3 regions of the Thauera sp. WB-2 genome follow, and region 1 is predicted to be linked to each of the others. Evidence: predicted binding sites of a transcription regulator. Region 1 holds the regulator's gene; each other region holds the start of a gene.
The links. The regulator HrcA, encoded in region 1, represses chaperone genes, less so after heat shock. The targets are predictions, from matches to a motif close to TNTTAGCACTCNNNGNCNNNGAGTGCTAANA.
Positions count from the first base shown of each region.

Region 2: the regulator HrcA is predicted to act here: its motif matches at 1,282-1,312, upstream of LQF09_RS04840 (protein-L-isoaspartate O-methyltransferase family protein).
Region 3: the regulator HrcA is predicted to act here: its motif matches at 2,363-2,393, upstream of groES (co-chaperone GroES).

Region 1 is NZ_CP088935.1:1,908,744-1,912,823, forward strand. It holds gene LQF09_RS08720 (serine/threonine protein kinase) at 1-320, shown strand, start outside; gene hemH (ferrochelatase) at 355-1,452, opposite strand; gene hrcA (heat-inducible transcriptional repressor HrcA) at 1,506-2,534, opposite strand; gene LQF09_RS08735 (NAD kinase) at 2,654-3,538, shown strand; gene recN (DNA repair protein RecN) at 3,650-4,080, shown strand, end outside.
Region 2 is NZ_CP088935.1:1,048,553-1,052,632, reverse strand. It holds gene LQF09_RS04850 (TolC family outer membrane protein) at 1-241, opposite strand, end outside; gene LQF09_RS04845 (rhodanese-like domain-containing protein) at 279-602, opposite strand; gene LQF09_RS04840 (protein-L-isoaspartate O-methyltransferase family protein) at 610-1,263, opposite strand; gene LQF09_RS04835 (carbonic anhydrase) at 1,396-3,219, opposite strand; TPP riboswitch at 3,316-3,410, shown strand; gene thiD (bifunctional hydroxymethylpyrimidine kinase/phosphomethylpyrimidine kinase) at 3,403-4,080, shown strand, end outside.
Region 3 is NZ_CP088935.1:1,188,829-1,192,908, reverse strand. It holds gene groL (chaperonin GroEL) at 256-1,905, opposite strand; gene groES (co-chaperone GroES) at 1,959-2,249, opposite strand; gene LQF09_RS05455 (L-serine ammonia-lyase) at 2,512-3,891, opposite strand.

The DNA of each region.
Region 1 (4,080 bases):
TCGAGCTGTCGATCGAGGGGCGCCGCGTCATGCAACTCGGGCCGGGCGAGGTGTTCGGGGTGCAGGCCTGGCTCGACCAGCTCGAGCGCAGGCACATGATGACCGTTGTGTCGGTCGGCGAGCTGAGCTATCTGGAGGTCAACCCGGCTGCACTCGCGCTCGCCAGCGAGGAGGTGCTCGAACGCTTCCGCCGCGAGATCTCGACCGTGGTAGTGCGGCGCCTGGCACAGGTTTCGCGTGAGCTTTCCGCGACTGCGCCCGCCGCGCTGCGCGCGGAACACACCGCAACGGGTTTCGATCTGCAACTGCTCGATAACTGAAGGCCTGCCAGGCCAGGCCGGGCAGCGGCCCTGCCTAGCGGGCCGCGCCGAGCGCGCGTGCCCTGGTGGCGCTGGCTTCGCGCGCGGCCGCGTCAGGCGCCTGGATCTCGAGCCAGTGGCCGAGATGGCGACAGGTGAGTTCGGAGAGGGCCTGCATCCATTCATGACGCTCGTTGAGGCAGGGAATGTAGTGGAACACCTTGCCGCCTTTCTCGAGGAAGGCCTCCTTGCACTCCATGGCGATTTCCTCGAGCGTTTCCAGACAGTCGGCGACAAAGCCGGGGCACATCACATCGACGCGTCCGACGCCTTGGGCAGCAAGCGCCTCGAGTGTCGGCTGGGTGTAGGGCTTGAGCCACTCGGCCTTGCCGAAACGGGACTGGAAGGTGACCAGTACGCGCTCGGGTGCGACGCCCAGGCCTTCGGCCACGAGGCGGCCGGTCTTGTGGCATTCGCAGTGGTAGGGATCGCCGAGGTCGAGGGAGCGCCGTGGTACGCCATGGAAACTCAGCAGGAGTCGATCTGGTTCGCCATGGACAGCCCAGTGCTCGCGTACGCTCGCGACCAGGGCTGCAATGTAGCCGGGATCGTCCTGGAAGCTGCGCACGAAGCGGATCTCTGGCTGGTTGCGCCAGTGCGCGAGGCAGCGCCCGACCTCGTCAATGACGGTCGCCGTCGTGCTGGCCGAGTACTGCGGGTACATCGGCACCACCAAGATGCGCGTACAGCCGCGGCTGCGCATGCCATTGAGCGTGTCGGCGATGGAGGGCTTGCCGTAGCGCATGGCGTAGGCGATGTCGAGTTCGCCATGGCCGGCCTTGAGCAGGTAGCCTGCCAGCAGCTTGGCCTGGCGTTCGGTGTGGACTTTCAGCGGTGAGCCTTCGTCCATCCACACGCTCGCGTACTTGCGCGCCGAGGCCTTGGGACGGGTGTTGAGGATGATGCCGTTGAGGATCGGCCACCAGATCAGGCGCGGGATCTCGACCACGCGCGGGTCGGACAGGAACTGCTTGAGGTAGGGGCGTAGTGCGGCAGCGGTGGGGGCGTCGGGTGTGCCGAGGTTTACCAGCAGCACGCCGGTGCGGGTTTCGGAGCCGTGCTTGAACGGCGGTTCGGTCCAGTAACGAGACATCGGGGTCCTTGTCGGCGGGCGGGCGAGCCGGGCCGAAGGCCGGCTACGGCCCATCAATGGTTCGAAGACAGGGCGTTCGAGAGCAGTCGTGCCGTGATGTCGACGATCGGAATCACGCGGTCGTAGGCCATGCGGGTGGGGCCGATGACCCCGAGCGAGCCCACGATGCGGCCGTCGACCTCGTAGGGTGCGGTGATCACGCTGCAGCCGTCGAGCGGGGCCAGGCCGGATTCGTCGCCAATGAAGATCTGGACGCCGTCGGCACGGTTGGAAAGGTCCAGCAGCTGGATCAGGCCGGTGCGCTGCTCGAACAGCTTGAACAGTTCGCGCAAGCGGGACATGTTTGACGACAGGTCCTCGAAGTCGAGCAGGTTGGTCTCACCCGAAATCACGTAGCTCGAAGCGTTCTCTTCTGCAGCCTCGGTGCCGGCATCCACGGTCGCCGTCATCAGTTCGGTCATGTCGCTGCGCAACTGGCGCAGTTCCTCGCCAAGGCGGCGGCGGATCTCGTCGAAGCCAAGGCCGGCGAAGTGTTCGTTGAGGTAGCTTGCGGCCGCGCTGAGTTCGGCGCCGCTGTAGCCGCGACGGGTGACCAGAATCCGGTTCTGGACGTCGCCGGCGGTCGTGACGATGATGAGCAGGATGCGCGTCTCGGCCAGGCTGACGAACTCGAACTGGCGGATGCGGATGGCTTCCTTGCGCGGCGCCACGACGATGCCCGCGAACTGGGTGAGTTCGGACAACAGGTGCGAGGCGGAGTTGATCAGGCGCTGGGGCTGGTCGGGCAGGAACTGGCCCTCAAGGGCGCGCACGCGGGCGTTCTCGAGCGGCTGCACCGTGAGCAGCGAGTCGACGAAGAAGCGGTAACCGCGTGCGGTGGGGATGCGCCCGGCAGAAGTGTGCGGACTGGCGATGAGGCCCATCTCCTCGAGATCGCTCATCACGTTGCGCACCGTGGCCGGCGACAGGTCGAGACCGGAGAAGCGGGACAGTGCACGCGAACCGACCGGCAGACCGTCCGCAATATAGCGTTCGATCAGGGTCTTGAGCAGGATCTGGGAGCGGGCGTCGAGGGCGTTCATTTCAGTCGAGAACTATACTTCGAAATGCACCGGAATGCCGCGTGCAGGCGCACTGAGCGGGGTATCTTCCACGTCGGGTGTTGTCGGCGGCTTGCATGAATGTGGTTTAATCCGCGCTCATGAGCTTCAGCTTCCAGACCATCGCCCTGATTGGCAAATACCAGAGCGCCGACGTTGCCGAGTCGGTGACTTCGATTGCGCGTTTTCTACGTGAGCGCGGGCTCAAGGTACTGATCGAGCAAGGCACGGCAAGTTTCATCGGCGGCACGCCCGACTTTCCGGTCGCCAGCTATGAACATATCGGTGCCGAGGCCGATCTGGCCGTGGTCATCGGCGGCGATGGCAGCATGCTGCACAGTGCGCGCCGGCTGATCGAACACGGCGTTCCGCTGGTGGGGGTCAATCTCGGGCGCCTCGGCTTCCTGACCGACATCTCGCGCACCGACGCTTGCGAGCGCCTCGGCGAGATGCTCGATGGCCGCTTCAGCGAGGAAACCCGCTTCATGCTCGACGCCGAGGTGCTGCGCGCGGGCGAACGCGTGTTCCACACTCTGGCGCTCAACGATGTCGTGGTGAACAAGGGCGACCTGGGGCGCATGATCGAATTCGATCTCTCCATCGACGGTGAGTTCGTCTACACCCAGCGCTCGGACGGCATGATCGTGTCTACACCGACAGGGTCGACCGCCTATGTCCTCTCCGCCAATGGTCCGATCCTGCATCCGAGCGTGGGCGGGATCGCCCTCGTGCCCCTGTGTCCGCATGCGCTCACGGCGCGTCCGATCACCATCCCCGATACCTGCCGGATCGACATCGACCTCTTGCCGCACCAGGATGCGCGCGTGCATTTCGACGGCCAGACGCGTTTCGATCTGCGCTCAGGGGATCGTGTGCGCCTGACGCGATCGTCGCGCGCGCTGCGTCTGCTGCATCCGGAGGGGTACAGCTATTTTGCGATGTTGCGCGAGAAGCTGCACTGGAGTGCTTCGCCCAGACACAACTGATTCCCCGCGGTGGTCGTGACCTTGCGGCCAGTGAGCGCCCGGGCTGCGCCGGGTCGAGCACGCTGCCGTGGGTTGTTTCCACCGCGCCTTGCCTTCGACTGATCGATTCCCATGCTGCGTAATCTGACCATCCGCGACTTCGTAATCGTCGATCGCCTCGAGCTGGAGTTCGAGGCCGGTTTCGGCGCCCTGACCGGGGAGACCGGCGCCGGTAAGTCGATCTTGCTCGACGCGCTGGGGCTCGCCCTCGGCGGCCGTGGCGAAGCGGCGATGGTGCGGCAGGGCTGCGAGCGTGCGGAGGTGAGCGCGGAGTTCGACCTGCCTGCTGCCGGCGAACTGCTTGACTGGCTGCGCGAGCAGGCCTTGCCCATTGACGATGGGGCGTTGATCCTTCGTCGCACGCTTGATGCGGGCGGGCGCAGCCGGGCCTGGATCAATGGCAGCAGCGTCACGCTCGCGCAGTTGCGCTGCGCGGGAGAGTGGCTTGCCGACATCCATGGCCAGCATGCGCATCATGCATTGCTGCGCGCCGATGCTCAGCG
Region 2 (4,080 bases), 860 kb from region 1:
GACTGCCACTGGTAGGGCGCAGTTCGGAATCGTTCCAGGTCGTGTTGGCCGACAGGCCGATCTGCGGCAGCAAGCCAGCACGGCCCTGAACGACACGCTCCCGGCCGGCCTCGAGCTCGGCACGTGCAGCGGCAAGGCGCGCATCGTTGGCCAGCGCATCCTGATAAGCCTGCATCAGATCCGCTGCCATTGCACCGGCCGAGAACAAGCCTGCGATGCACACCGCCAACAGTCGCTTCATCCGAACCTCCGCTCCTTGCCTCATCCAGGGCGTGGCATCAGTACTGCGGCATGCGCGGGTCGACCTGCGCTGCCCAGCCAGCCACGCCACCTGCCAGGTTGATCACATTACTGAAGCCCTGGCGCTGCAGAAAGACGCATACCTGGGCACTGCGCCCGCCATGGTGGCAGACAACGATGGTCTCGCGGTCGCGGTCGAGTTCGCCGACGCGCGCGGGGACGCTTGCCATCGGCATCAGCACCGAGCCGTCGATGTGACAGATCTCGAACTCCCAAGGCTCGCGCACGTCGAGCAGCAGCGGCAGTCCCTGCTCTGATTCCGCGAGGCGCTCGGCAAGCTGCACTGGAGTGATCTGGTGCATGGCGGGCTCAGAAACTGAAAGTCTCGCCGCGCGCGGCGTTGCTGATCATGGGCACGACGGTCTCGAAGATGTCCTCGGTACGGAAACGCCCCTCGGCTTCGCAGGTGACCAGCCGCGCCTTCATGACCGGCGCCTCGCCAACGAACGCGAACAGACGGCCGCCGACCTTGAGTTGCTCTAGCAGCGCCTGAGGTACGAACGGCAGCCCACCGGAGACCACGATGACATCGTAGGGCGCGCGCTCGGGCCAGCCCGCGACACCGTCGCCCTGGATGACGACCACGTTGTCGACACCATTGCGCTCGAGGTTCGCGCCAGCGAGCCTGACCAGCTCCGGCTCGATCTCGATCGTGCGCACCCAGTCGCAGCGCGCCGCGAGCAGGGCGGCAAAATAGCCCGAGCCGGTGCCGATCTCGAGCACCGAATCACCCTTGGCAACGCGCAGCGCCTGCAACACCTTGCCCTCGATGACAGGCTTGAGCATCACCTGGCCGCAGCCAATGGGAATCTCGACATCGGCGAACGCCAGTTCGCGATGCGCCTTGGGCACGAACTCCTCGCGCTTGACGGTCATCAGGAGGTCGAGCACATCCTGATCCAGCACCTCCCAGGGGCGGATCTGCTGCTCGACCATGTTGAAGCGCGCTTTCTCGAAGTTCATCGGGGACTCCATGCAATATATTAGCACACGCTAATGGATAGCGTTATCCGGAAGGCCAAAACCTTGGCATTCTAGCGCAGATGCTGCAGCGCGATCCGCTGCATGTCACCAAGGCACATCCGAACGGAGCAATCAGCGTGACTCGAGCAGCAGACGACCGTTGTGCGGCTGGATGGGCCGGCCGTTGCGGGGATAGAGGCGCGCGAAGACCGCGAGTTGGTCATGGGAGATCGGCACCGGCTGCTTCATCACCACCCAAAGTACGTCTTCGGTGCAGGGAGGCGCAGGGAGTGAGCCGATGTAGAGGAAATGCCCCGGATTCGACGGCACCATCGAAGGCAGATCGAGCACGGCGTCAGGCGCGAACGCCCGTCCGCGATCCAGCGGCAGATTGTTGAAAATGGTCTGCAACACCTCGTTGGGCGTATCCCCAGCCTCGAGCAACAAGGACAGAATCGCAACCTGCCCGTCTTCGCTGCGGTGCTCCAGATACATGGCCATGTCGTGCGCCATGCCGCCGATGCGATCCTGCGAGGGACGATGCAGCGTGAAGCGCTCGAGCGCGTAGCGGGTGCCGCGCACCACGATGCTCAGGCCCTCGCCCACATCCACCTGAAGGGTGTTTCCGGTATCGCGGATGCGAAATCCGCTGCGGCGGTAATCGAACTCGACAGGCGCCAGATCCACAGCGATGCCGTCGCGCAGGTCGATCGGCGACTGACGCCGCCCCTCTGCGCACAGGCGCCACTCCGGCCGCAACGCGGCCCAATGCTCGGGGCCAGTCTCACCCGCGTAACTCCAGCTGGGCTCGAGCGCCGGCCGTGTCACACGGACGCCACCACGCTCGCCGACGGACTGCTCAGCGGCACGCGCGATACGGGCGCGCTCCGCTGCGCCGCCGTCGGCGGGCAAGCGCGGCCGGACCGGCTCGGTGCGCACCGGCGTGCGCGGTTCGGGCGGACGGGCGACTGGCCGCTGGGGCGCAGCCGCGGATGAACGGGGAGCGGGCTGCGCGACGGCTGCAGCGGACGCCGGCCGTGAAGCGGTAGCCTCGCTCCGCGGAGCAGGCGCCGAAACAGGCGCCGAAGCGGGCGTCGGAGAGGGCGTCGACACCTGCGCGGCCGCCCCCTGTGACGGGCCAATGCGGGGCAGTGCCGGCAAAATGGAGGGCTGCGCCTCCTGCGTGGCAGGGGACGCGTCCCCAGTGCGAATGGTGCCTGAGGCGAATTTCGCGGGGATGCGAACCACGGGCTCGGGAAGTGAAGGAGCAGGCTCCGCAGCCACGGCAACCGGCGCCGGAGCGGGCGGCGCCGAAGCAGCGGGCGGCATCGGCGCCGCGGCAGGCGTCACCGGCGGCGCTGGCTGCACCGGCGGCACGGATGGCCCCGGGGCCGATACCGGAGGCTGCACGGTAGCCGGCGCCACTGCAATGGCGGCAGGCGCGGCCGGCAGCACTGCAGCGGCAGGCCGGGCAGGCGGCGGCGCAGGAGCGGCATTGGCAACTGGCGCGGCAGCCGGTGCAGCAAGCCGAGCCGCCTCGTTGGCGAGCTTGAGCAACTCTGCGGCACTGGGCGGATCGCACACCTCCCGCCACATGCGCTCGTCCACGGAATTAGGCGTAACCATGACCGACGCCCCATCCACAGCCTCCTCGCGGAGGATATTGTCCGCGGCATCGACGTAGACGCGCTTGATCGTGGTAAAGCTGCGGTTTCGGCAATCGTAGCGGTTGAGCGCCTTGATCATCGCGTAGCCTGCGCTGCGTGCCTCGTCCGTCGTCAGCACGACACGTCCCCAAGAGATCTTCGTGCCCGCATCCGAAGACAGGATGCTGTCGCGGTCGATCTCGATGCGGCGATTACGGTCGCTCAACACGAGCTGCCAGTCAGCCGCAAGCACGGCGTGCATGGGCTGGGCGAGTAAGCAGGCGGCGAGCAGGAGTCGGATGGGCTTCATGGGCACTGAGCAAATTCGGCTGGCACGATGCTAAACGACCATTTCGGCGATATCTTGAGCACCTTGCCACATGCTGACGCATCCAGTATCGTGCGGCGATCTCGTTAGGGGTGCCCGCAGCACGGGGCTGAGAAAGACCCTTTGAACCTGATCCGGCTCATACCGGCGTAGGGAAACGTATCCATGCATACCCGCAACACCCCCTCCGGCGCCAGCGGCGCCGCTTCCGCCATTGTCAATGTCGTCTCGATCGCAGGCGTCGACCCCTCGGGCGGCGCCGGCGTGCTCGCCGATCTCAAGGCCTTCTCGGCACTGGGCGCCTACGGTTGCGGTGTCGTCGCCGCACTGACCGCTCAGAACACCCAGGGGGTGGCTGGCGTACACGTGCCGCCGACCGACTTCCTGCGCCTGCAGATCGACACCCTGTTCGGCGATGTCCAACTTCACGCCACCAAGATCGGCATGCTCGGCAGCGCAGAGGTCACGACCACCGTTGCCGAGCGCCTGGCACACTGGCAGGCAGCCAATGTGGTGCTCGACCCCGTGATGGTCGCCAAGAGCGGCGACAGCCTGCTCGCCCGCAGCGCGATCTCGGCAATGCGCGAGGCGCTCTTCCCACAGGCGTTCATGATCACGCCCAACCTCCCCGAGGCGGGCGTGCTGCTCGAACAGCGCGCGCCGGACACGGTAAAGGAAATGTACCGCGCCGCCGAGCGCCTGCGCGAGTTGCTACCGCTGTCTTCCGAACGCTGGGTAATGCTCAAGGGCGGCCACCTGCCCGGCAACGACCTGGTCGACCTGCTGTTCGACGGCGATCGCATGGTCGAACTGTCGTCGCCGCGCATCGACACCAAAAACACC
Region 3 (4,080 bases), 720 kb from region 1:
TCGGCCTTGGGAGCCGCCAGCGCTAGCGCGCTGGCGGCTCCGGGGAGCGGGCGGCCACTGCGCCAGCTCACTCCCCGCCGACCTTTCTCCCTACCAAACCTATGGATTATCCCACGCTTCGCGCGGCTTCGTGCGCGGCGATGCATGCTCGCGCCTGCGTCTTCGGCCCTGCGTAAACGCAGACGGCCCCGCCTGAGCGGAGCCGTCTGCGTTACTGCGGGCGCGACCCGGGCATGCCGGGTCGCAGGCAGGCACTTACATACCCATGCCCATGCCGCCCATGCCGCCCATGCCACCCATGTCGGGCATGCCACCGGCCGGCTTGTCTTCTGCCAGCTCGCCGACCATGCAGTCGGTGGTCAGCATCAGGCCAGCGACGGACGCGGCGTTCTGCAGCGCGGTGCGGGTGACCTTGGTCGGGTCCAGCACGCCCATCTCGACCATGTCGCCGTACTCGCCGGTGGCGGCGTTGAAGCCGTAGTTGCCCGAACCCTCGACCACCTTGTTCACCACCACGCTCGGCTCGTCACCAGCGTTGGCGACGATCTCGCGCAGCGGCTGCTCCATCGCGCGCAGCACGATCTTGATGCCGGCGTCCTGGTCGTGGTTGTCGCCCTTCAGCTCGCCCAGTGCAGCACGGGCGCGCAGCAGCGCCACACCGCCGCCGGGGACGATGCCCTCTTCCACTGCAGCGCGGGTGGCGTGCAGGGCGTCTTCGACGCGGGCCTTCTTCTCCTTCATCTCGACTTCGGTGGCAGCGCCGACCTTGATCACCGCAACACCACCCGCCAGCTTGGCGACGCGCTCCTGCAGCTTCTCGCGGTCGTAGTCCGAGGTCGCTTCCTCGATCTGCACGCGGATCTGCTTGACGCGGGCTTCGATGCGCTCGGCCTGGCCGGCGCCGTCGATGATGATGGTGTTTTCCTTGCCGATCTCGATGCGGGAGGCCTGGCCGAGGTCGTCCAGGGTGGCCTTCTCGAGGGTCAGGCCGACTTCTTCGGCGATGACCTGACCGCCGGTGAGGATGGCGATGTCTTCCAGCATGGCCTTGCGACGGTCGCCGAAGCCCGGAGCCTTGACGGCGCAGGTCTTGAGGATGCCGCGGATGTTGTTCACCACCAGGGTGGCCAGGGCTTCGCCCTCGACGTCTTCGGCGATGATCAGCAGCGGACGACCGGCCTTGGCAACCTGCTCGAGCACCGGCAGCAGGTCACGGATGTTGGAGATCTTCTTGTCGAAGAGCAGGACGAAGGGCTGCTCGAGAATGGCAACCTGCTTGTCCGGGTTGTTGATGAAGTAGGGCGACAGGTAGCCGCGGTCGAACTGCATGCCCTCGACGACGTCGAGCTCGTTCTGCAGCGACTTGCCGTCCTCGACGGTGATCACGCCTTCCTTGCCGACCTTGTCCATGGCGCGGGCAATGATGTCGCCGATGTCGCTGTCGGAGTTGGCCGAGATCGAGCCGACCTGGGCGATTTCCTTGTTGGTCGAGCACGGCTTCGACAGCTTCTTCAGCTCTTCGATGGTGGCCACGACAGCCTTGTCGATGCCGCGCTTGAGGTCCATCGGGTTCATGCCGGCGGCGACGTACTTCATGCCTTCGCGCACGATCGACTGGGCCAGCACGGTGGCGGTGGTGGTGCCGTCACCAGCGATGTCCGAGGTCTTGGAAGCAACTTCCTTGACCATCTGTGCGCCCATGTTCTCGAACTTGTCCTTCAGCTCGATTTCCTTGGCGACGGAGACGCCGTCCTTGGTCACGGTGGGGGCGCCGAAAGAGCGCTCGAGCACCACGTTGCGACCCTTCGGGCCCAGGGTCACCTTGACCGCGTTGGCCAGGATGTTGATGCCGGCGACCATGCGCTCGCGGGCGGAATCACCAAACTTGACTTCTTTAGCTGCCATTCTTCAGAACTCCTGAATTGTTTCGATTAGCGTTGCAGGGGCTTGCAGGAGGCTCAGGCCTCGACCACGCCCATGATGTCTTCCTCGCGCATCACGAGGAGTTCTTCGCCTTCGACCTTCACGGTCTGGCCGGCATACTTGCCGAACAGCACCTTGTCGCCCACCTTGACGGCCATCGGACGCACCTTGCCGTCGTCCAGGATCTTGCCGTTGCCGACAGCCAGGACTTCGCCCTGATCGGGCTTCTCGCCGGCGCTGTCCGGGATCACGATGCCGCTGGCGGTCTTGCGCTCGGCTTCCAGACGCTTGACGATCACGCGATCGTGCAGGGGACGAATCTTCATCGAGTTCTCTCCTTGTTACGGTTCAACTGTTTGGGTTGATTGATCCGCGGGTAAAGCCCGCGGGTGAATCTGCAGTGGCTTGAGCGCCAACGGGGCGAATGATCGCCGCCACGTGTTAGCACTCACCGCCAACGAGTGCTAATAATAGGGACGGCCCAAATGGATTTCAAGGGTGGGAGGCCGAAACTATTTGTTCGGCAGCATCGCTCATGCGGCGCAGGCTGCCTGCCTCAACACCAGAACTCGACCAGCACAGCATTGTTCAGCACTCGGGGAAGCTCACCGCCAGGCCGCCGCGCGAGGTCTCCTTGTACTTGTCGAGCATGTCGCGACCGGTATCGCGCATGGTGCGGATCGCCTGATCGAGCGAGACCGTGTGTGCGCCGTCGCCGCGCAGGGCAAGTTGGGCGGCGTTGATGGCCTTCACCGAGGCCATCGCGTTGCGCTCGATGCAGGGCACCTGCACAAGACCGCCGACCGGGTCGCAGGTCAGGCCGAGGTTGTGCTCGAGGCCGATCTCGGCCGCATTCTCGACCTGCTCGGGGCTGCCGCCCAGCACCTCGGTCAAGCCTGCAGCAGCCATCGCACAGGCCGAACCCACCTCGCCCTGGCAGCCGACCTCCGCGCCCGAGATCGAGGCGTTCGTCTTGCAAAGCACGCCCACGGCCGCCGCCGCAAGCAGGAAGTCCTCCACGTCGCGCGTACTGCTGCCCGGCATGAACTTCATGTAGTAGTGCAGCACGGCAGGGATGATGCCAGCTGCTCCGTTGGTAGGCGCGGTAACCACGCGACCACCGCCGGCATTTTCCTCATTGACTGCCAGCGCGAACAGATTGACCCAGTCGAGCGCTGCCATCGTGTCGCTGATCAGGTTGCGGCCCGCCGCCCGTGCGCTGAGCTTGCGATGCAGGTCCGGAGCGCGGCGCCGCACATTGAGCCCGCCTGGCAACACGCCCTCATGCCGCATGCCCCGTGCCACGCAGGCCTGCATCACCGCCCAGATACGCTGCAGTGCCTGACGCGTATCATCCTCGTTGCGCCAGGCGCCCTCGTTGGCGAACATCAGCTGACTGATGCGCAGACCATGGCGGCGACACTGCGCGAGCAACTCGGACGCGGTGGCGAAAGGGTAAGGCAGCGCCAGTTCCTCCGCCGTCAAGTCACCTGCCTGGGCTTGCGCCTCGTCGATCACAAAGCCGCCACCGACTGAGTAGTAGGTGTTTTCATGCAGGAGTCCGGCCTCGCCGTAGGCCGCCAGACGCATCGCGTTCGGGTGGTAGGGCAAGCTCACGGGTAGCAAGCGCATGTCGCGCGCCCAGTCGAATGCCAGCCTACCCCCACCGGGCAGCGGCAAGACGCCATCGATACGTACGGCATCCACCGCATCAACCAGGAAATCGGGATCAATCTCGTCCGGGCGAGCCCCCATAAGGCCTGCAACCACGGCCCGGTCGGTGCCATGACCGACACCGGTCGCCGACAGGGAGCCGTAGAGTTTCACCTCGATCCGCGTCACCGCATCCACCAGCCCGCGGCCCCCGAGCGCTGCGACGAAATCGTGGGCGGCACGCATGGGGCCGACGGTGTGCGAACTGGACGGGCCGATACCCACCTTGAAAAGGTCGAGCACGCTGATGGACATGGTGAAACTCCGGTCTGGGAAGTGGCCTTGCTTCAATTCCGCTAGGGACGCAAATGCTCATACGCTCATGAGCGGCATTCTCGACCTTGAAACCTGTCTGCTCAACCGGGGGGTCTTCATCGCCACCCGCATTTATCCGGCAACCTCGGAGCAATCGGCTGGACTCAGGTCAAGACCCTCAGCGGCGCA